DNA from 4 places in the Pseudoalteromonas sp. SR45-6 genome. Region 3 is predicted to be linked to each of the others. Evidence: predicted binding sites of a transcription regulator. Region 3 holds the regulator's gene; each other region holds the start of a gene.

Region 1 (5,088 bases), on a different contig from region 3:
TTATTTTATTAACTTAAACGTTGGTTACTTAGTAATAAAGTTTTTTATGCTATCGAGTATACCTTGTGAGCCTAAGCCCATTTCATCATGCATTTGTTCTTGCGTGCCATGCTTGATGAACTCATCAGGAATACCTAAATTAAGGATGCTTACTGTTGCTTTTATAGCTGCTAAATATTCATTAACAGCAGAGCCTGCACCACCAACAATCGCGTTATCTTCAAGGGTTACAATGACGTCATGATCGGCTAATAAAGTGTCGATTAGTGCGCTATCAAGAGGTTTAACAAAACGCATATCAACGAGGCTAGCATTTAATTCATTGACTGCCAGTTGAGCGTTTTCAAGTAAAGTACCAAAGGATAAAACTGCGATTTTAGCGCCTTGTTTAATCACACGACCTTTACCAATTTCAAGCTCAGTCATTTGCTCGCAGATTTCAGTTGTGCCAGCACTACCACGAGGATAACGAACTGCAACAGGGCTGTTACAACGATAACCAGTGTACAGCATTTGACGACATTCATTAGTATCACTCGGTGCCATGATAATCATATTGGGGATACAACGGATAAAGCTTAAATCGTATGCGCCTTGATGAGTTTCGCCATCAGCACCAACAATACCAGCACGGTCAATTGCAAATAACACGGGTAAGTTTTGCAGAGCAACATCGTGAATAAGCTGATCGTAGGCACGTTGTAAAAAGCTTGAATAAATAGCGACAACTGGTTTTAAGCCTTCGCAGGCAAAACCTGCGGCTAAAGTAACCGCGTGTTGCTCGGCAATGGCAACATCAAAATATTGCTCAGGGTATTCTTTTGAAAAACGCACCATGCCTGAGCCTTCACGCATAGCCGGGGTGATTGCCATAAGCTTTTCATCTTGACTTGCCATGTCACACAACCAATCGCCAAATACTTTAGAAAAAGTCGCAGCGCCTGGTTTTGATTTTGGTAGGCTGGAAATCGCAGGGTCGAACTTAGGTACGCCGTGATAGCCTATTGGATCTGCTTCTGCTGGTTTATAGCCTTTACCTTTCTGGGTTTTGATATGCAGTAACTGCGGCCCTTTTAGGTTACGCATATTGCGCAGTGTATCAACCAACATGTTTACATCATGACCATCAATTGGGCCAATGTAATTTAAGCCTAACTCTTCAAAAAAGGTGCCTGGGATAACCATGCCTTTTAAGTGCTCTTCCATGCGGCTGGCTAATTCTTTTACTGGTGGCACGCCAGATAGCAGCTTTTTACTACCTTCACGAATGTTAGTGTAAAAACTGCCTGATAAGATACGAGCGAAATGATTAGTTAGTGCACCGACATTTTCAGAAATCGACATTTCGTTATCGTTTAATATGATCAGCATGTCAGATTTAACATCACCTAAGTGATTCATTGCTTCAAACGCCATGCCCGCGGTAATCGCACCATCACCAATAACCGCTACTGTTTTTCGTCCTTTGCCTTCTTTTTGCGCCGCAATTGACATGCCTAAAGCAGCAGAAATCGAGGTGCTTGAATGGCCAACACTAAAAGTGTCGTAGTGGCTTTCTTCACGAAATGGAAACGGATGTAAACCGTCTTTTTGGCGGATCGTGTGCATTTGATCACGGCGCCCTGTGAGAATTTTATGTGGGTATGCTTGATGGCCTACATCCCATACTAAGCGATCTTCAGGGGTGTTATATACATAATGAAGCGCTACAGTAAGCTCAACTGTGCCTAAACCTGATGCTAAGTGACCACTACTTTGCGAGACTGAGTTTAGTAAGTAATCACGTAACTCATTACTAAAAGCAGGTAATTTGTCTTGCGCTAAATCACGCAACTGGGCTGGTTCGTCAACCAAACCTAATAATGGATACTTGCTACTATCAAGTGTCATGATTTTTAATACATCCTTCGCTAACCAGAGGTCATTATAGCGTAATATTACTCTGATTCTTTAGTTATTTTGTACATCATTACTTGCTCAAGCTAGAGCCTAGAATTAATAATCGCGTTCAACAATATATTTTGCCAAGTTTTCTAGCTCAGAAGTGTCAGCATCTATTGCTGCTAACGCATCGAGTGCGCATTTTAGTAATGATTGTGCTTTTTGTTTTGCACCTGTAAGCCCAAGTAGAGCAGGGTAGGTCGCTTTATTTGCTGCAACATCGGAGCCTTGTGGTTTACCTAAGACTTGGGTATCACCTTCGATATCAAGAATATCGTCTTGCACCTGAAAAGCCAGCCCAATTGCATCACCAAACTGTTTTAATTGTAATAATGTTTGTTGATTTGTATCAGCTGCGCATAATGCACCTAAAGTAATTGCACAATTTAACAAAGCACCTGTTTTTAATTTATGGATACGTTCGAGCTCAGCTAAATTGACTAATTTGTCAGTCGCTGCAATATCCAGTGCTTGACCACCGACCATACCTTCAATACCCGATGCTTTGGCAAGTGCTGCAATCATTTTTAACTGTTGCTGTGCAGGAACGTTAAATGAATGGTTAGCAATTAAATCAAACGCTAATGTTTGCAGCGCATCACCGGCTAAAATAGCATGAGCTTCGCCATAGACAATATGGCAAGTCGGTCTACCACGTCGCAGGTCGTCGTCATCCATCGCGGGTAAATCATCATGAACTAACGAATAACTATGAATACATTCAATAGCAGCAGCCAACACGTCTAAATCTTGTTTATTTGCGCCAAGCATTTTTCCCGTGGCATACACTAAAAATGGTCGTAATCGTTTACCGCCATTTAAAACGCTGTAGTGGGTGGCTTGTTTGATGCTGTGCTCGGTATCGAGCGGTTGCTCAAAATACCGATTGAGAGTGGCTTCAACATCTTGTTGAGCACATTTTATTTGCTCTGTTATTAACACCCGTTATTCCAAATCATTATCAAAGTTAGTAAGTGGTGACTGACTATCACTACCCATTAAAATAGCTACTTTTTGTTCAGCTTGTTGTAACTTACTTGAAGATGCGCCGGCTAAAGCAATACCGCGTTCAAACTGTTTTAATGATTGCTCAAGGGAAAGCTCTCCTTGCTCCATTTCTGTGACGATTAAGGATAATTCATCAAGCGCTTGCTCGAAGCTTAGGTTCTCTGGTTTTTTCGTCGCCATACTGATTTAACTTAGATGATAGAAATGTGAGGCCAATTTTAGGGGGAATGCTAAACTAGGTCAAAGGGTGATGCATTTTTTTTGAATAATTAATTGTTTTCTTGCCACTTTTAATTATTTATACCTTTACTTAAGCCTTGCAGGTTATCAATGGTAGCTTAAAATGCTAAACAGGGTTGAAAACTTTCATTTCATTTTTTTCATTAAATGGTTTAAGTAATTCAATAGATTGCCGATAAGCTGTTAATAATAAAAATTTGTTGCTGGTAGCAACAAAGCATCGATTCCTCTGGAGGGGTAAGTGGATTTAGCAACCATTATAGGTATTCTCGGAGCTATTGGTCTTATTGCTATGTCAATGGTACTAAGTAGTGGCGGCGAAGTGGCTATGTTTTATAACACGCCATCGGTGGTTATTGTTTTCGGTGGTTCGATTTTTATAGTGTTATCAAACTATACGATGAGTCAATTCCTCGGTATCGGTAAAGTCGCGGCTAAAGCCTTCATGTTCAAAATAGAGTCACCTGAAGAGCTTATCGAAAAAGCAGTTGAACTTGCAGACTCGGCCCGTAAAGGCGGATTTTTAGCACTTGAGGAAGCAGAAATACCCAATGCGTTTATGCGTAAAGGGGTTGATATGCTTGTTGACGGTCATGACGCTGATGTTGTTCGTGCCACCTTGCAAAAAGATATTTCTCTTACTTCTACTCGTCATGAATCGGGGGCCGGTTTGTTTAAAGCGCTTGCCGATATTGCGCCTGCGATGGGTATGATAGGTACTTTGATTGGTCTAGTTGCGATGTTGTCGAATATGGATGACCCTAAAGCGATTGGTCCTGCGATGGCGGTAGCGCTTTTAACAACATTATATGGTGCGTTTTTAGCAAACGTGGTGGCAATTCCTATCCAAGTAAAATTGGAATTGCGTAAAGACGAAGAAGCAATGAATCAGCGGCTAATTTTAGATGCGGTATTAGGTATACAAGATGGCCAAAATCCAAAAGTCATCGAAGGTATTTTGAAAAACTACCTCGCTGAATCAAAACGAAAAGTGGATACTGAGGAGTAAGCATGTCAGATCAAGAGTGCAAGTGTCCACCACCCGGGTTACCAGCATGGATGGGTACCTTCGCGGATTTGATGTCACTATTGATGTGCTTCTTTGTACTTTTACTCGCGTTTTCAGAAATGGATGTACTTAAATTTAAACAAATCGCAGGCTCAATGAAGTTTGCCTTTGGTGTACAAAATAAAATAGAAGTAAAAGATATTCCCAAAGGAACATCCGTTATCGCGATGGAGTTCACCCCAGGTAAACCTGAACCTACTCCAATCGAAACCATTCAACAGCAAACTGTCGAAATGACCCAGCAAATGCTTGAGTTTCAGGCTGGTGATGAAAGCTCAGCTGGCGGTCGTCAAGAGCAACGCGGTAATAAGCGTGGCGGTGAGTCACAAAGTACAGCGCAACAACAAGCATCAGAACAATCTATTTCTGCAGCTGATCAAGAGCAGGTTAATGAGTTAGTTAAAAAGATAGCCCAGCAATTGGAACAACAAATCATGGATGGTGCTGTTGAGTTGGAATCATTAGGTCAGCAAATTATTATTCGTATTCGTGAAAATGGTTCATTTCCATCTGGGAGTGCATTTTTACAACCTAAGTTTAAACCAATCATTCGTGATATAGCTGCGTTACTAAAAGATGTGCCAGGTGAAATTACGGTGTCTGGTCATACTGATGATTTTCAAGTTTCGAATGAGCTGTATACCAATAACTGGGACTTATCATCGAAGCGTGCAGTTGCGGTTGCAACTGAAATGCAAAAAGCGCAAGGCTTTGATAAAACCAGAATGGTTGTTGTCGGTCATGCCGAAACTCGACCACTTGTTCCAAATGATTCTGATGCGGATAGACGACGTAATCGCCGCGTGGAAATTTCAATAATGCAAGGCAAG
Region 2 (5,088 bases), on a different contig from region 3:
TTGTGCCAATGCAGCGGTATATATCGAGAAGTCGTCTGTAATACCTTGCTCGTAGCGCCCTGCTATTTGCCAGCCCGTGCTGTCATTATTGAAGGCAGTATTGCCAAGCAATTTTTTACCCTGCTCAGAGACTGATAGTTCATAAAATCCTTCACCTTGTGCTAATTGGTTACTATCAATAAAATAATATTCGCTTTTTCGCTCGACCTGCCCTTGAGGACCATAAAAAATAAGCTCGAAGTTATTCTCACCATAAAACAAATCAACATTATCAAAAATATAACGACCATCTGATAAGCTTAATTGCTGCGCAATCAATACGCCGTTACGATAAAGCTCAACGTCCCAGCCTAACTGAATCGGACCACTTAAATTAATACGGTTACTATCAAATTGTTGAGTCAGTCCGCGGTTTGAAAACTTAATACCACGACCATACTGACTGTTGTAACGGCTGCCAACTTGTGTGGCCGTTACATCACCAAACTCAACTTCACTGGCTGCTAACACTCCCAGTAATGAGCTTTGCGGGTCTTGCTTAGTAAATGTTAAACGCGAATCGCTGAGTAAATCGCCCTCGCGACCAGATAAAAAGTATTCGGCAGATAAATAAGCAAAGTCTTGTGCACCTAATAATGAGTAACTTGTTCTATTTTGATTTTTATCAGCACTGTAGTTTAATTGTAAATCAGCAACAGGTGATGAAAGCGCTTGATACGGGCTGGCTTTCCAAGGCAAGGTGGGCTTGGCATTACGATTCGAGGGGTTAAGCCTTCTACCATGGCGTTCTCGCTGTTGTTCAATTGGTAATAAGATGGCCGAACTTAACTCTATTTCTAAATCACCATAATCGACTGTAAATTGCAGCCCAAAAACCTCTTTTAACTGCGCCATTTCAATATACATGTCATCATCAATGCTAATATCAGCAGCCGTTAGTTCAAGCATACCTGCGTCAGTTATCAGTGTTGCAGGCAGGGTGCTGGCATCTAAAATGAAAGGCTGTTGATCTCGATACCAGCCTTGAGCAGAACGAGTTACAAGATCAACATCTATTCCAAATTGCAATATATCAGCTAGGCTACTAAGGCCAAGTTGAATACCCTGATCACTTTTTAAAGCGAACACTTCGCCTAAGTAGTAATCATTTAAAGACAACGAAAATAATAAAAACTCACCGCTTGCGATCCGCGGTTGGTTTGACGCAACAGGGCTGTTAACGCTAGGCTGAGAAGCTGTTGGTAAGTCGGTTAATTTAGCTTCAATCTTGCGAAGTGTTTTTAATGCATCATTCACAGTTACGTTATTAGTCGCGAATGCATTGTTACTAAGGCATAAACTTAGCCATAGTGTAATGCACTTTAGCCCTGTATTCTTGGTCATGAAGAGTTAAAGTTGCAGCATTTTTGGACTAATCGCTAAAGCATACTCGGCAAAATTTATGTCTTGATATTCATCTGCACCGATATATTTAAAAATAACAGTACCAGGCTTATCTAGGGTTTTATCACTAAATAAACTCAACATTACCTCGGCATTTTTTACATCCGAGTAAATACTTAAATTGCCAATTTCAGCGATAGCTTCCAGCTTAGCATTAGCATTTTGTTGATAAAACGCGGTTAATTTACCATAACTGCTAAAGTGAGTTTCACGATTGAGTTTTAATTTAAATTGTAGTCGTTGGTTGCCCTGGTTTTTAATCACTTGCGCTTGCTCAATGAGTACTTTTGGTACTTCAGCATGTTCACGAAGGATGACTGGAATACTGTAGCTCATGATCATATTAATTTTTATTGAACTCGTACTATTTGGGTTTTCATTTGGCAACGCCTGAAATAATAAATGCGAACGATATTCACCATCTGCTAACTGTTTTGGTTTTCGAATTGCAATTTTAACGGTTTGCTTTTCACCAGGCGCCAAACGCATTTGCTTTGGTGATAAGCGCGTCATCGGGCTTAAACTTGTCGCCGTCGGCTCAAGTAAGGTTACATACCCTCCGGTTGATGTGGATTGCTTTTCGCTCCACTGCACTCGGTAAGTTTTGTACTCGTCACTGGTGTTGATCACTGTGACCTTTGCAGTACGTTGACGCTCGTCAAAACTAATACGAGTAGGAGAAATAAGTAAATTCGCCATTACCGCCTGGCTAAAAAAACAAAAGCTTAAAAGCAGTATCACGGTTAATTTATTAAACATTTAAATCCTTAATAATCCACTGAAATTTCTAAGTTTGTGGTTGTTGAATAGTCGCCGTCAACATATTGTTTGCCGCTTGTATTTATTTCTAATTTACCACCAATAAATACATGCACTTCGCTAAACTCATCGCTTGTTGCGTCTTTAGGAAAGCCATTTAAGGTCACTCTAAAGTCGGCACTACTACTTCCTTTAGTATTGTGTTGCATAGTTGCAGGAGCCACTAAATTCATGGAAACTCGAGTGCCAGGGGGGATGTCAGTGAGTATCAGCTCAGCTGGGCGACCATCTTTAAGGATATAGATTTCGCCAGAGGTGCTAATCGAACCATCATCCTTGATAATTACAGAACCTATTTGATCACTTTTAAGAATAACTAAGGTGCCAAAATCAAGCGCTTGTTGCTCTATACTCGCGGCTCTTGTTGACTGTGAATACAGTATTGAAAGCATCGCAAATAACAAGAAAAAACGCATGATTAAATTAATAAGCAACTTCTAATTGAAAAGTGCCTGTATACTCAGTATCTCGGTACGCTTCGCTAGAAATTGTTGATGCTGTAGAAAGAGTTGCACCAATATTAAACGATACACTGCCATCACCGTCAGCAGTTAAATTAGGCGTCACTGATGAATAATAAGCGTTTGCATTTGGACCGCTAGTGATAAAGTATGTCCAAGTACCAACCGTAAAGTTTGGCTCATTCAAACCTTGGCCATTAGAGCTCAGGGTTGTTGCTGTTGGGTTAGTAATTGATAAACGAGCATTTGGCACTACTTCCGATACTGTAAAAGATGCAGGCGAACCTTGCTCTATTATTGAAATAATCGCAGGTGCGTTATCAGTTCTAGACGATACAGGACTTGCTGTAGGCTCAGGGTTTATAACCAATGTAGCTTGGTTAACACCGTCTGGATCTGCAACCGCTCGAATTGTACCAAAATCTAAGTCATTTCCTTTGGTTAAAACGACAGTATTTTGCACTTTAACTTTCGCATCAAAGCTTTCGGTTGTTGCATAAGTCGCGAATGAGCTTGCTGTAACTGCTGCTGCCAGAAGAGTTAAAGATAATTTCATATTAAATCCTTATAAGTGATGGGACATTACCCTATGTTGCCCCTATCTTAGATATTATCGACACTCAGAACAATTACTTTAAGCTTAATTACTGAAAAATCAGAAAAATAGCTTATTTAATTACAAAGGCTGACCAACAAATGGGGCACTCAGGCATTTTTGGCCTAAATTTTGTGCTAATGAACAAAATAGATTGGCCTCGGTATAATTTTGAAATGGCCCAACTCGTAACCCATACAAGGTAACGCCTTTATTGTGACGCTCTGTCATTACAAAATCTAATTGGCTAAATGCCTGCGGATATTGTTGCTGCAACCTTGCTATTTGCGTTCTCACTCTTTGCGGTTTTAAATACAGCCCAAGTTGCGCGCCTGGCAGTGAGTTGCCATACAGTGGCAGAGGGCGGTTTTCGATAGTTTTTGAGGAGTTAGCAGTATCAGGGATCTGTATTTTTTCAGCATAATGAGCCACCGTAACATTATCTTCGCGAAGCACCGCTGGGTTTTCTGCAATATCAGTTTGAGAGGAAAGTGCCATTATTAATAGTTGCAAGTCTTCCTCCATCGCAGCTAAACGAGTAATACTCTCTTGTTGCGAGTGCCATTGCTGAACATACTCTTTGACTTGTTGATCAGAAATTAATGCAGGCTGCTGTTCCACCGGGTTAGCATTAATACTACTGCACCCACTAAGCCAGACAGTTGCTGTAACCAACACTGTGGTATACCAAGCTTGCTTTTTAAAACACATCATCTGTTAGCATCACAAAATAAATAATGCCATATTATAAGCAAAGTCAGTGCCAGTTTCAGGATTTTTAAGCAATAAAAAAGTGCCACTAAGGCACTTTTATAAGTTAGGCTCAATAAATGAGCTTAAACTAAGGTTTTAATAAAATCACTTAGCTCATCTTTAAATTCATCACGACGCAGTGCAAATTCAATAGTGGCTTTTAAATAGCCCAACTTACTACCGCAATCATGACTACGCCCTTTTATCGCATAAGCAGCAACAGATTCTTTTTCCATTAGCATCGCAATTGCATCTGTTAACTGAATTTCGTCGCCGGCGCCTGCGGGAGTTTTTGCAAGTAATGGCCAAATATTTTTACTTAGCACATAACGACCTACCACAGCCAAATTTGATGGTGCGCTATGCACAGGAGGTTTTTCAACCATATTAAGGATCGCTGCGCTTTGCCCTTGTTCAAGCTTTACGTCGCCTAAATCGACCACACCAAACTTATCAACATCCTGCATAGGCACAGGCTCAACCATAATTTGGCTCTCACCGTTTGTATTAAAGCGAGTAATCATTTCAGCTAAATTATCTTTTTTAAGATTACTTTCAACATCATCTATGATTACATCAGGTAAAATAACCACAAACGGTTCGTTACCAATAATTGGCGCTGCACAGTTGATTGCGTGCCCTAAGCCTTTTGCTTCACCTTGGCGAACGTGAATAATTGTCACATCTTTAGGGCAAATAGCTTGTACTTCAGCAAGTAACTGACGCTTTACCCGCTTCTCTAGCGTTGCTTCTAGCTCAAAACTGGTATCAAAATGGTTTTCAATCGAGTTTTTACTCGAGTGAGTCACTAATACAATTTCTTTAATACCCGCAGCAACCGCTTCATTAACTACATATTGAATCAAGGGTTTATCTACAACAGGTAACATCTCTTTTGGAATAGCTTTAGTAGCTGGCAACATTCGGGTGCCAAGTCCTGCGACTGGGATCACTGCTTTCATTATTCTCTCCTTAAAACTATGATGCTTATTAATTGTTACACTGAAAACGGGTATT
Region 3 (5,088 bases):
TACCACCGTCAGACGTGATCGTTGCACCTGCCATACCAGGTGTTCCTTGTAGTAAAGCATCAAGCGGTTTAATAACAACTTCTTCTTGACCAATCAATGAATCCACTACAAAACCAACTTGTTGCGTACCAATTTGTACAATTACAACATGGCCTTGAGCTTTGCGTAATGATCTGTCAGCACCTTTAACTAACCAATGTTCTAAATAAAACAACGGTCGTGCTTTCTTACGAACAATAATGGTTAATTGACCATCAACTACATTCGTTTTAGTTAGATCTAGGTGGAATATTTCATTAACACCAGCCAGTGGTAATGCAAATGTTTGCTCACCGACAACCACCATCAATGTCGGCAAAATAGCCAACGTTAACGGTACTTTAATTTCTAGGATTGTGCCTACACCTAGCTCAGATTGAATACTCACAGAACCATTTAGTTGGGTAATTTTGGTTTTCACCACATCCATACCCACACCACGACCCGAAATATCAGAGATCTGTTCTTTGGTGGAAAAGCCTGGTGCAAAAATAAGGTTATAGGCTTCTGTATCAGATAATCGAGCTGCTTGCTCGTGATCAAGCACCCCTTTATTGATTGCTATTTTTTTCAGTTTTTCAGGGTCCATACCTGCACCATCATCACGAATGGTGAGCAAAATATGATCACCCTCTTGCGATGCTGATAAAGTAACAGTCCCAGTTCTTGACTTACCTGCCGCTTCACGCACATCAGGCATTTCAATACCATGGTCAACCGAGTTGCGCACCAAGTGGACTAAAGGATCTGCCAGTGCCTCAACTAAGTTTTTATCTAAATCGGTTTCTTCACCCACGAGCAGTAAGTTAATGTCTTTTCTCAAACTGCGGGCTAAATCACGGACTACGCGAGGAAAACGACCAAACACTTTCTTGATCGGTTGCATCCGCGTTTTCATTACCGCACCTTGCAAGTCTGCGGTTACTACATCAAGATTCGAAATGGCTTTACCCATCGCTTCACTTTCAGTATTGGTTGCTAAACTGACTAAACGATTGCGAACCAATACCAGTTCACCAACCATGTTCATTATTTGATCTAGGCGTTTTGTATCAACACGCACCGTCGTATCAGCTTGTGGAGGAGCTGGTTTTTTAGCAACAGCTGTCGCTGGAGCTGGTGCGGATTTTTCAGCTGCTTTCACAGGCTCAGACACTGCTGGTTTGGGCACTGGCTTAGCTGCGGCAACAGGTGCAGGTGTTGGTGCTTTTTTAGCGGGTGCTGGCTCAGTCTCAGCGACCGCTTGTGGCGCGCTGCCTTTACCATGTAATTCATCAAGTAAAGCTTCAAATTCATCATCGCTGATTTCATCTGGACCATTACTTTTCGTCGATGCTGAAGGTGCTTGGGTCGGTTTAGGCGCAGCACTTTCGGTGCCTGCAGTATCTTTATTACTTACTAGACCGAAGCTACCAATACCGTGCAATTCATCCAATAAATTATCAAATTCATCATCAGTAATATCACTATTTGATGATTCATTGCTGACAGTGGTTGTTGGCGTTATAGGACTTTTCCCTTGTCCGTGGAGCTCATCAAGCAGACTCTCAAATTCATCTTCTGTTATCTCATCGATTTGAACATCTTTTTGATCGCTATCAACTTGACCATCAAATAATGAGTCTAGCGCAAATGGATCGTCAGAATCATCTAAAATATCATCAGCATCAACAACAGGGATATCGCCTGCAGGTTCAGCACTGCCAGTTAATTCTTCAGCCGTTGGCGGCAGCCCCAATTTATGTAAAACAGCGAGTAATTCTGGATTTGCTGGTTCTGGTTTTTCTCTACTTTGGATAGTCGCAAACATTTCGTTGATAGTATCGAGTGCTTGCAAGATCACGTCCATCAGTTCGGAATTAACCTTACGAACACCTTGACGCAATAAATCGAAAACGTTCTCTGCACCATGGCAAGCATCGACTAGTTCAGTCATGCTTAAAAAGCCTGCGCCGCCTTTTACCGTATGAAAACCACGGAAAATTGCATTGAGTAATTCGGTATCATCTGGGTTATTTTCAAGCTCCACCAGCTGTTCTGACAAAAGCTCAAGAATTTCTCCAGCCTCTACTAGAAAATCTTGTAAAATATCTTCATCGACTTCAAAGCTCATGCAGTTTTCTCCTCTTAGAAGCCCAAGCTTGATAATAAATCATCAACATCATCTTGTCCTGAGACAACATCATCACGAGATTCTTTATCAATAATTGGCCCTTCAGGGCCTGCAAGTGTATTTTCAGCAGGCGGTTTTTCAATGACTGGTGCTATTGTTTTTGTTTCGCTATCATCTTGGCTGCCAAATGCTGTCAACAAGTGGATCAAGCTGTCTTCTACTTCTCTAACAAGCTCGATAACCCGACGGATCACTTGACCGGTTAAATCTTGAAAATCTTGTGCCATTAACACATTGGTCATGAGTCCTTGCAACTCATCCGTTTTAGTTTGCGAGCTATTCATGAACTTATCTAAGCTATGGCAAAGTGTTTTAAATTCACCTAGCTCAATTTCACGGTTCATTAAACGATCCCAAGTGGGTTTAATGTCTGAAATGTCATCAGCAAGCTGTTGGGCAATGGGTAAACTTGCTTCTACAGCATCCATGGTTTTATTAGCAGCGTTTTCGGTCATTTCCATAACATAGTTCAGACGCTGCTTCGCGTCGGGTAGTGCATCTTTGGTCAAATCAGCTAAACGTGTATCAAGCTCAAAATTTTTCAACGCATCATGAAGCTGACGCGTAAGTTTGCCTACTTCGGCAAATAATTCTGATTGCTCTTTTGACGCCGCATCAATAATTAACTGATCAGCTTTATCTTGTTCACCGTTTTCAAGGTAAACCACAAGCTGACGGGCTTGTTCTAAACTGATCTGAGGCGCAGCAGGTGCTGACATAAGCCTCTCCTATTTATTTAACCTAAACGCTCAAACACTTTTTCCAATTTGGTTTTCAGTGTTGCAGCTGTAAATGGTTTAACGATATAACCGTTAACACCAGCTTGTGCAGCAGCAACAATTTGTTCTTTTTTAGCTTCTGCTGTTACCATTAAAACAGGAATGTGTTTCAGGCTGTCATCGGCCCTAATAGCGCGCAAGAGATCGATTCCTTGCATGCCAGGCATGTTCCAATCTGTAACTACAAAATCAAATTCTTGATTCTGCAACATCGGTAAAGCTGTTGAGCCATCGTCAGCTTCTTGTACATTTGTAAAACCCAAATCTCTTAACAGATTTTTGATAATACGTCTCATCGTCGAAAAATCATCAACAACAAGAATTTTCATGTTTTTATCCAAAACATCCTCCGGTGAGGTCTGAACCTATATTTACTTACTACTAATTAATCCAGTCATTGATTTTTGCTTTGAGCTTAATCATCGCCTGACCATGTATCTGACTCACACGCGATTCACTTACATCGAGTATATGTCCAATCTCTTTTAAATTCATTTCATCGTTATAATACAGCGACAATACTAACCCATCTCGTTCAGGTAAAGATTGTATAGCTGTTAATAATGATTGATTAAAGCGTTCATTTTTAACGTTATTAAAGGGCTTGTCCAGTGCTAAATCATGTCCCACTGGTGTGATAACATCTTCATCTACCCCTAAGTCTTCTATACCTAACACTTTACTTGAATTTACATCACTAAGAATATGATGGTACTCATCTAGCGTAATATCAAGTTTTTCAGCAACTTCACTGTCTTTAGGTTCTCGATTCAGGCTGCTTTCTAGCTCACTAATCGCTTCAGCGACTCTGCGGCTATTACGGTGCACTGAGCGTGGAGCCCAATCACCTCGGCGCATTTCATCCAGCATCGCACCACGGATACGAATGCCTGCAAAGGTTTCAAAGCTTGCACCTTTAGTCGCATCAAAGTTCTTTGATGCTTCAATTAACCCTATCATCCCCGATTGAATCAAATCATCGAGTTGCACACTCGCGGGTAAACGAGCGATTAAATGACAAGCCACTTTTTTGACTAAGGAAGCATGTCGCTCAACAATCACATTTAAATTTTGTGTCGATTGATATCCCATCGCTTTATTCACCGATGCCGTCATAGTTAGCCGTTTACTAATTTTTCTATGAAAAATTCTAAATGACCAGATGGTTGATTAGGTATAGGCCATTTAACTGCTTTTGTCGCTAATGTTTTAAATGCTATTGCTGCTGGGGAACTTGGAAATAAATCAACAATCACTTTCTGACGACGAGTTGCTTTACGCATATTTTCATCATACGGGACTGTTGCCACCAATTCCATTGAGACATCCAAAAAGCGATCCGTTACTTTTGAGAGCTTAGCAAATAGTTCCTGGCCTTCACGCATGCTGCGCACCATATTAGCAACGATTTTAAATTTATACACACCGTGCTCACGACTCAATACTTTGATTAATGCATAAGCATCAGTTATTGAGCTCGGTTCATCACATACTACTACCATGACATCTTGCGCTGCGCGCGAAAAACTTAATACCATGTCAGAGATACCAGCAGCAGTATCAACAATTAATATATCAAATTCGGTATTTAATTCACTAAAAGCGCGAATTAAACCAGCATGTTCTGATGGTGAAAGTTCCACCATACTTTGTGAGCCTGACGTCGCTGGTACTATTTTAATTCCTGCAGGCCCTTCAACTAAAATTTCATCGAGCTCGCATTCACCTGATAGTACATGAGATAGATTACGCTCTACCCTAAGTCCTAACATCACATCACAATTTGCTAAACCCAAATCGGCATCCAGTACTAACACTCGGTTTCCGAGCTGACCCAACGCAATCGCAGTGTTAAGTGAGACGTTAGTTTTCCCTACGCCACCTTTGCCACCTGTTACAGCGATAACTTTAACGCCGTTATTATTGTTTTGACTCATTTTACGCAGGCCACTTGCTTGATCTAATACTGTGTTAATCATACATCCCTACTGTGCTTGACGCTACTGCTTGGCGTCGTGAATGTTGTGCTTTTGTTCTTTTTAAATACAATTGTTCTGCTTTTTTTACTAATTTCTCTGCATTGGCGACCCGAATGTC
Region 4 (5,088 bases), on a different contig from region 3:
AGAAGCCGAAGTAAAAACAAAAACACTTTATGTGGGCAATCTTCCTTATCGTGCAAATGAAGGTGTAGTTCGCGCTTTATTTGAAGAACAAGGTAAAGTGTTTAATGTACGCCTATTAAAGGATAAAAATACTGGCAAACGTCGTGGCTTTGGCTTTGTTGAAATGGCAGAGCTAGATGCTGATAATGCTATTGCAAAATTAAACGATAGCGAGTTCCAACAACGTACATTGAAAGTTCGTGAAGCAAAACAAAAACAAGATGATGAATCTAACTCTTTTCGTTCTGAGTCGGATCAATCAGCGTAACTAGCTCCACCGGTTGCTTATCAACATAAATAGAAGCCGTTGCGTAATAACGTAGCGGCTTTTTCTTGCCTGTACAATTAACATCAAGCTCATCACTGCAAGCTATATTATGCTCTTTGAGTATTGCACACACCCGTTTGGCTATTGCTACGCCGGAATCAAGTAATAATACAGTGCTGTTAAAATACTCATTCAAACCTTTTGCTAAAATTGGGAAATGCGTACAACCTAACACGACTACATCCACTCTATTATCAATAGCGAGACTATCGAGCTCTGCAACTAGTTTGTCCTGGATAATCTTTTTACTTTGATATGTTTGTTCCGCCAACGTTACAAGTTCAACACTAGCATATAAATGTACTGTGACAGCTTGACCATGCTGGCTTATCAACTGTTGTGTATAACTACTTTGTATTGTTGCTGGTGTGGCCAATAAGGCAATATGCTGTGACTTAGATAATAAAGCGGCGGGTTTAATTGCAGGTACTACACCGACGATCGGTATCGTGGTTAATTCGCGAAGTGCGCTCAGTGCTGAAGTAGATGCGGTATTACAAGCAATAACTAACACATCAACGTGTAATTGTTGTGTTTCTATAAAAATTAATAATCCGCTGAGGCGCTGAATTATGGTTTGTTGACTCAGCTTTCCATAAGGTAGGTAGGCGTTATCCATAAAATAACTATAACGGCCATCAGGTATGTATTGCTGAATATGCTTCAGCACTGTGGTACCACCAATGCCCGAATCAAAAACCATGATATGAGGTGACAAACAACTCGCTCCTTATAATAACTAAGCTGAGCAGTTTGCCACGCGGTATACTGAAAATAAAGCTTATGCTTCACTCTCTAGTGCTGCTGAGCGCAATTTATTCATTTGCTCAAACATTGATTTTGTATAGTCGACTAATTTGCCTATTTCCTCTTGGTCTTGATTTAACCATTGTAAAATGCCTGACAGTTCATTTTGCAAACCAAGATCACCCGCTTTATTAAAGGCATTTTTTAGATCGTCATTAAATGGAGCTATTTTTTCAGCCACAGCTTTCTCTGGTGTTGGTTTATTCTCTTCATAGCCTTTTATTGCTGCATACGTTTTAGTTTGCTTTAAGTCCATTGAAAACGCGACTAGCTGTTCGTTGCCTAAGTTGAGCTCTTGTGCTTGTTCAAAGGCTTGTTCCAAATCACCACCAAAAAATGTTTTACTAACATTTTGCAAGTCTTCCATCATTGCATTAATAGCCTTTTGTTCATCTTCGTTTAAGTCACCATTTACTGACATGCTAAATGATAACTCCCGCGATTGTGATGATGCACTGGCATAGCCTTCATTTTGACCATTACGCTGATAACTACTGGCTGATTGCTGTTTAAATGCATCAGCAAAACTAATACTCACCTCGTCACCTTCTGCAGTGGTGAAGTTATACTGAGCATTATTACTTAAACTTAAATACTGTGCTTGAGTAACACTGACAGAATCCGGTTTAGGGTTAAATAAATCCTCTTCAAACTCATCCAGGCCATTAAAAATACCTTCTTTGGATTTTTCTATGCCCTGCTCAATTTCGTCGTTTAGAATACCGGTATCTTTTAATTCACCATAAGCATCATCAATACCTGTTTGCACACCTTTGCGTGCATCACTAAGCATACCTTTGAGTTTTTCATTATCGGCTCCATTGACTTGCGCTTTCTTAACGGCACCAGTTACAAAGTCCAAAACGTTTTTGACGATTTCTTCAAAATCAAATAGTGGCTTGTCTTTTTTCTCTTCCGCGACAGGTAAGCCTAAGGCCTCAGCCATTTTGTCACCTAACACTTTTGCTGCTAATTCTTTACCACGTTGCTGGTAACTATCTTGAGGCGACTGTATTGTAGGTTGCTGTAATGCAGCTTTGTTACTGTATTTATTGACGTTGTTGTTTGGAACAAAGCCAAAGTTGCCAATTTTCATGATCCGACTCCTATTTTTGCTTACTTAAGTATCGGCCCAAAAATAAATAACTAAAGTAAAATGTACAAAAAAACAGCATTTGCTATTACTCAAAATTAGGGCCTGTTGACCTTTAAGGATTAAAATTTGTTCAACCTCGGGGCGATTTAATCGCGGCGCGAGATTTGTAACCTAGTGGGCTAAGTAAAAATTGAGCAAAGCTTCCGCGTCCTGCTCACGCCCCTTACTTACATCCATGTAAGTAACAAAGAGTTAATCGCCCCTAGGCAGAACCCTTCGGGCAGCGCGCGTTTGGCATTTATGCTACGTTATCGCCTATTTATGGGGAATAACCACACTACATAGGCTCTGCCTTGCCTAAAAACCAAACGCACAGCTGCAAAATTAACCTAGAAAGATAAACAGACCCTAGACAAATAATCCCTGCCCCCTACAATAGCGCCGATAAACAGCATAATGAAATAAGGTAGTAGGTAATGGCGGTTATAAAGATCGATACAACAGGATACGACGCACAGTTAAATGAAAAAGAGCAACGTATCATTGCGCAATTCCAACGCTTTGGTGTTGAACAATTAGAAGTCTTTACCTCTGAGCCAATTCATTACCGTCAACGCGCTGAATTTAGAGTATGGCACGATGGCGATGAGTTATTCCACATTATGTTTGATCAAGCCACCAAAGACAAAATCAGAGTCGATGTGTTTGACCCTGCAGCGCCGCTAATTGGGGAAGTAATGCAGGCAATGATCGATAATCTTAAAGGCTGTGAAGTCTTGCGTCGTAAATTATTCCAAATAGATTATCTTTCTAGTTTAAGCGGTGAGATTTTAGTGAGTCTGCTTTATCACAAACCACTCGACGAAGAATGGCTAGCAGCTATCAAGTCACTAAAAGAATCATTGAGTGAGCGCTTTAAAATTGATTTTATTGGGCGTGCTCGCAAACAAAAAGAAGTACTCGGTGATGATTTTGTTACTGAGCGTTTAACAGTTAATGGCCAGCAACTTATTTACCAACAAGTTGAAAACAGCTTTACGCAGCCAAATGCTAAAGTAAACATTAAGATGCTGGAGTGGGCACAAGACTTATGTAAACCACTAAAAAATGATTTACTAGAGCTCTATTGTGGTAACGGTAACTTTTCAATTGCCTTAGCTGGTTCGTTTAATCGTGTATTAGCAACCGAAATTTCTAAATCGTCAGTACACTCAGCGCAGTATAATATTGCTAAAAATAACGTAACTAACTTAGATATCATTCGTATGTCGAGCGAAGAGTTTACTCAAGCTATGAAAGGCGAACGAACCTTCTCACGTTTAGAAGGGATTGACTTAAGCAGCTATGATTGTCAGACCATTTTAGTTGATCCGCCGCGCGCAGGCATGGATACACTAACATGTGATTTGGTGGCTAACTACGAGAGTATTATTTATATCTCATGTAACCCTGATACGCTTGAGCGTGATTTAGAGCACCTAACTCGCACTCATGAAGTTAAACGGTTTGCGATTTTTGACCAATTTCCATATACCCACCACATTGAATCAGGGGTATTTTTACAACGTAAATTGTAAAGTATCTATGCCAGTGCTTTTACTAGCGCTGGCATTTGCTGCTCACTAAAGACTTTAATACCATTCTTTTCTAATAGCGAAGCCGTTAATCCCATTCCAACCACCTTAATACCACTGTGCGAGCCATCGTAAATTGTATTACGACCACAAGAAGGACTTGATTCCTTTAATAGCGCAAAACGAATATTGTACTGTTGGCAAAGGCGTAATGCTTGTTTTGCACCTAGCTGAAATTCCGGTGTCACATCATCACCAGTATTGGTAATCACTTTACCGTTGACGATTTCAGCAGGATCTCTAGGAGTGGATAAACCACCAGCAATCTCAGGACAAAAAGCGACTATACGTTCCTGCTGCTGCCATGCGATAAGCTGAGGATGGAGTAACTGTTGTCCGCTACCATCGTAGCGCACGGGAGCACCAAGTAAGCAACTTGAAACCAGTATTTTATGCATTTCTTACCACCTGCAACAAAAAAGCTCCGCGTACGGAGCTTTTTTACAATAAACACTAAACCGCTCTATTTAGCAGCTAAGTAATTAATTAGATCAGCCATACTTTTAGCATCTTTAATACCTGAATCACCACCAACAATAACACGGTACTTACCGTTTACAATAAAGGTAGGCACACCTTTCAAAGCACCCTTTTGTTTAAAATATTCTTGATCACGCTTCATTTTGGATACCTTGGTTCTTACTGTAAAGCTGTTGTAAAACTTATCAAAATCATCAGCAGCTACACCTTGAGCAACAAAGATATCTTTCATATCAGCAAGCTCATTGGTGTTTGCTCGCTTGCCATGGATATGGTTGAAAATAGCGCTAATTAGTGCATCTTGTTGTGGTAATACAGTTGCCGTAGCGTAAGCTTGTGCTAACATCGTTTGAATTTCTGGGTTACGCGGACCCGAAAAGTCAACATGGCTTTTCTTAAAAGTAATACCTTCATTTAGTAGCGGCTTTAATTCAGCAACAATTGATTCAAAAACATTACAGTGTGGGCAGTAAAATGAGAAGAATTCTTTAACTTCTGGCTTTTTAGTTGCGCGTGCATCAATCGTTTCATAATGCGTCCCTTCGTCATATTGAATCGCGGCGGCGTTTGTAGCAAACCCAAGCGTCAACGCTATTAGTCCTGCTTTAACTAATTTGATCATCGGTAAAAACTCCAAAAATTATTGTTTTAATAGCTTATTGTTGTAATAAAAAGGCAACTAACTCATCAAGCTGCTCTTGGCT

Evidence for each region. Region 3 encodes FliA, which starts transcription of late flagellar genes. Its sites were predicted from a motif close to CTAAAGNTNNNNNNNNNNNNGCCGATA; they were not measured.
Region 1: the regulator FliA is predicted to act here: its motif matches at 3,341-3,367, upstream of pomA (flagellar motor protein PomA).
Region 2: the regulator FliA is predicted to act here: its motif matches at 3,335-3,361, upstream of H5158_RS09225 (DUF4402 domain-containing protein).
Region 4: the regulator FliA is predicted to act here: its motif matches at 2,300-2,326, upstream of H5158_RS19280 (DUF5610 domain-containing protein).

What each region holds. Positions count from the first base shown of each region.
Region 1 is NZ_JACJDM010000012.1:5,445-10,532, reverse strand. Features, by position in the region: gene dxs (1-deoxy-D-xylulose-5-phosphate synthase) at 25-1,890, opposite strand; gene ispA ((2E,6E)-farnesyl diphosphate synthase) at 1,996-2,883, opposite strand; gene H5158_RS07720 (exodeoxyribonuclease VII small subunit) at 2,887-3,129, opposite strand; gene pomA (flagellar motor protein PomA) at 3,431-4,198, shown strand; gene H5158_RS07710 (flagellar motor protein MotB) at 4,201-5,088, shown strand, end outside.
Region 2 is NZ_JACJDM010000016.1:4,728-9,815, forward strand. Features, by position in the region: gene H5158_RS09210 (hypothetical protein) at 1-1,296, opposite strand, end outside; gene H5158_RS09215 (molecular chaperone) at 1,390-2,202, opposite strand; gene H5158_RS09220 (DUF4402 domain-containing protein) at 2,211-2,678, opposite strand; gene H5158_RS09225 (DUF4402 domain-containing protein) at 2,686-3,279, opposite strand; gene H5158_RS09230 (SPOR domain-containing protein) at 3,400-4,032, opposite strand; gene galU (UTP--glucose-1-phosphate uridylyltransferase GalU) at 4,155-5,033, opposite strand; gene H5158_RS09240 (thymidylate synthase) at 5,069-5,088, opposite strand, start outside.
Region 3 is NZ_JACJDM010000008.1:66,280-71,367, reverse strand. Features, by position in the region: gene H5158_RS05960 (chemotaxis protein CheA) at 1-2,152, opposite strand, end outside; gene H5158_RS05955 (protein phosphatase CheZ) at 2,167-2,931, opposite strand; gene cheY (chemotaxis response regulator CheY) at 2,949-3,332, opposite strand; gene H5158_RS05945 (RNA polymerase sigma factor FliA) at 3,373-4,083, opposite strand; gene H5158_RS05940 (MinD/ParA family protein) at 4,110-4,970, opposite strand; gene flhF (flagellar biosynthesis protein FlhF) at 4,963-5,088, opposite strand, start outside.
Region 4 is NZ_JACJDM010000060.1:20,088-25,175, reverse strand. Features, by position in the region: gene H5158_RS19290 (RNA-binding protein) at 1-307, shown strand, start outside; gene murI (glutamate racemase) at 270-1,085, opposite strand; gene H5158_RS19280 (DUF5610 domain-containing protein) at 1,149-2,270, opposite strand; gene trmA (tRNA (uridine(54)-C5)-methyltransferase TrmA) at 2,747-3,847, shown strand; gene H5158_RS19270 (DUF523 domain-containing protein) at 3,853-4,302, opposite strand; gene H5158_RS19265 (thiol:disulfide interchange protein DsbA/DsbL) at 4,368-5,006, opposite strand; gene H5158_RS19260 (thiol:disulfide interchange protein DsbA/DsbL) at 5,041-5,088, opposite strand, start outside.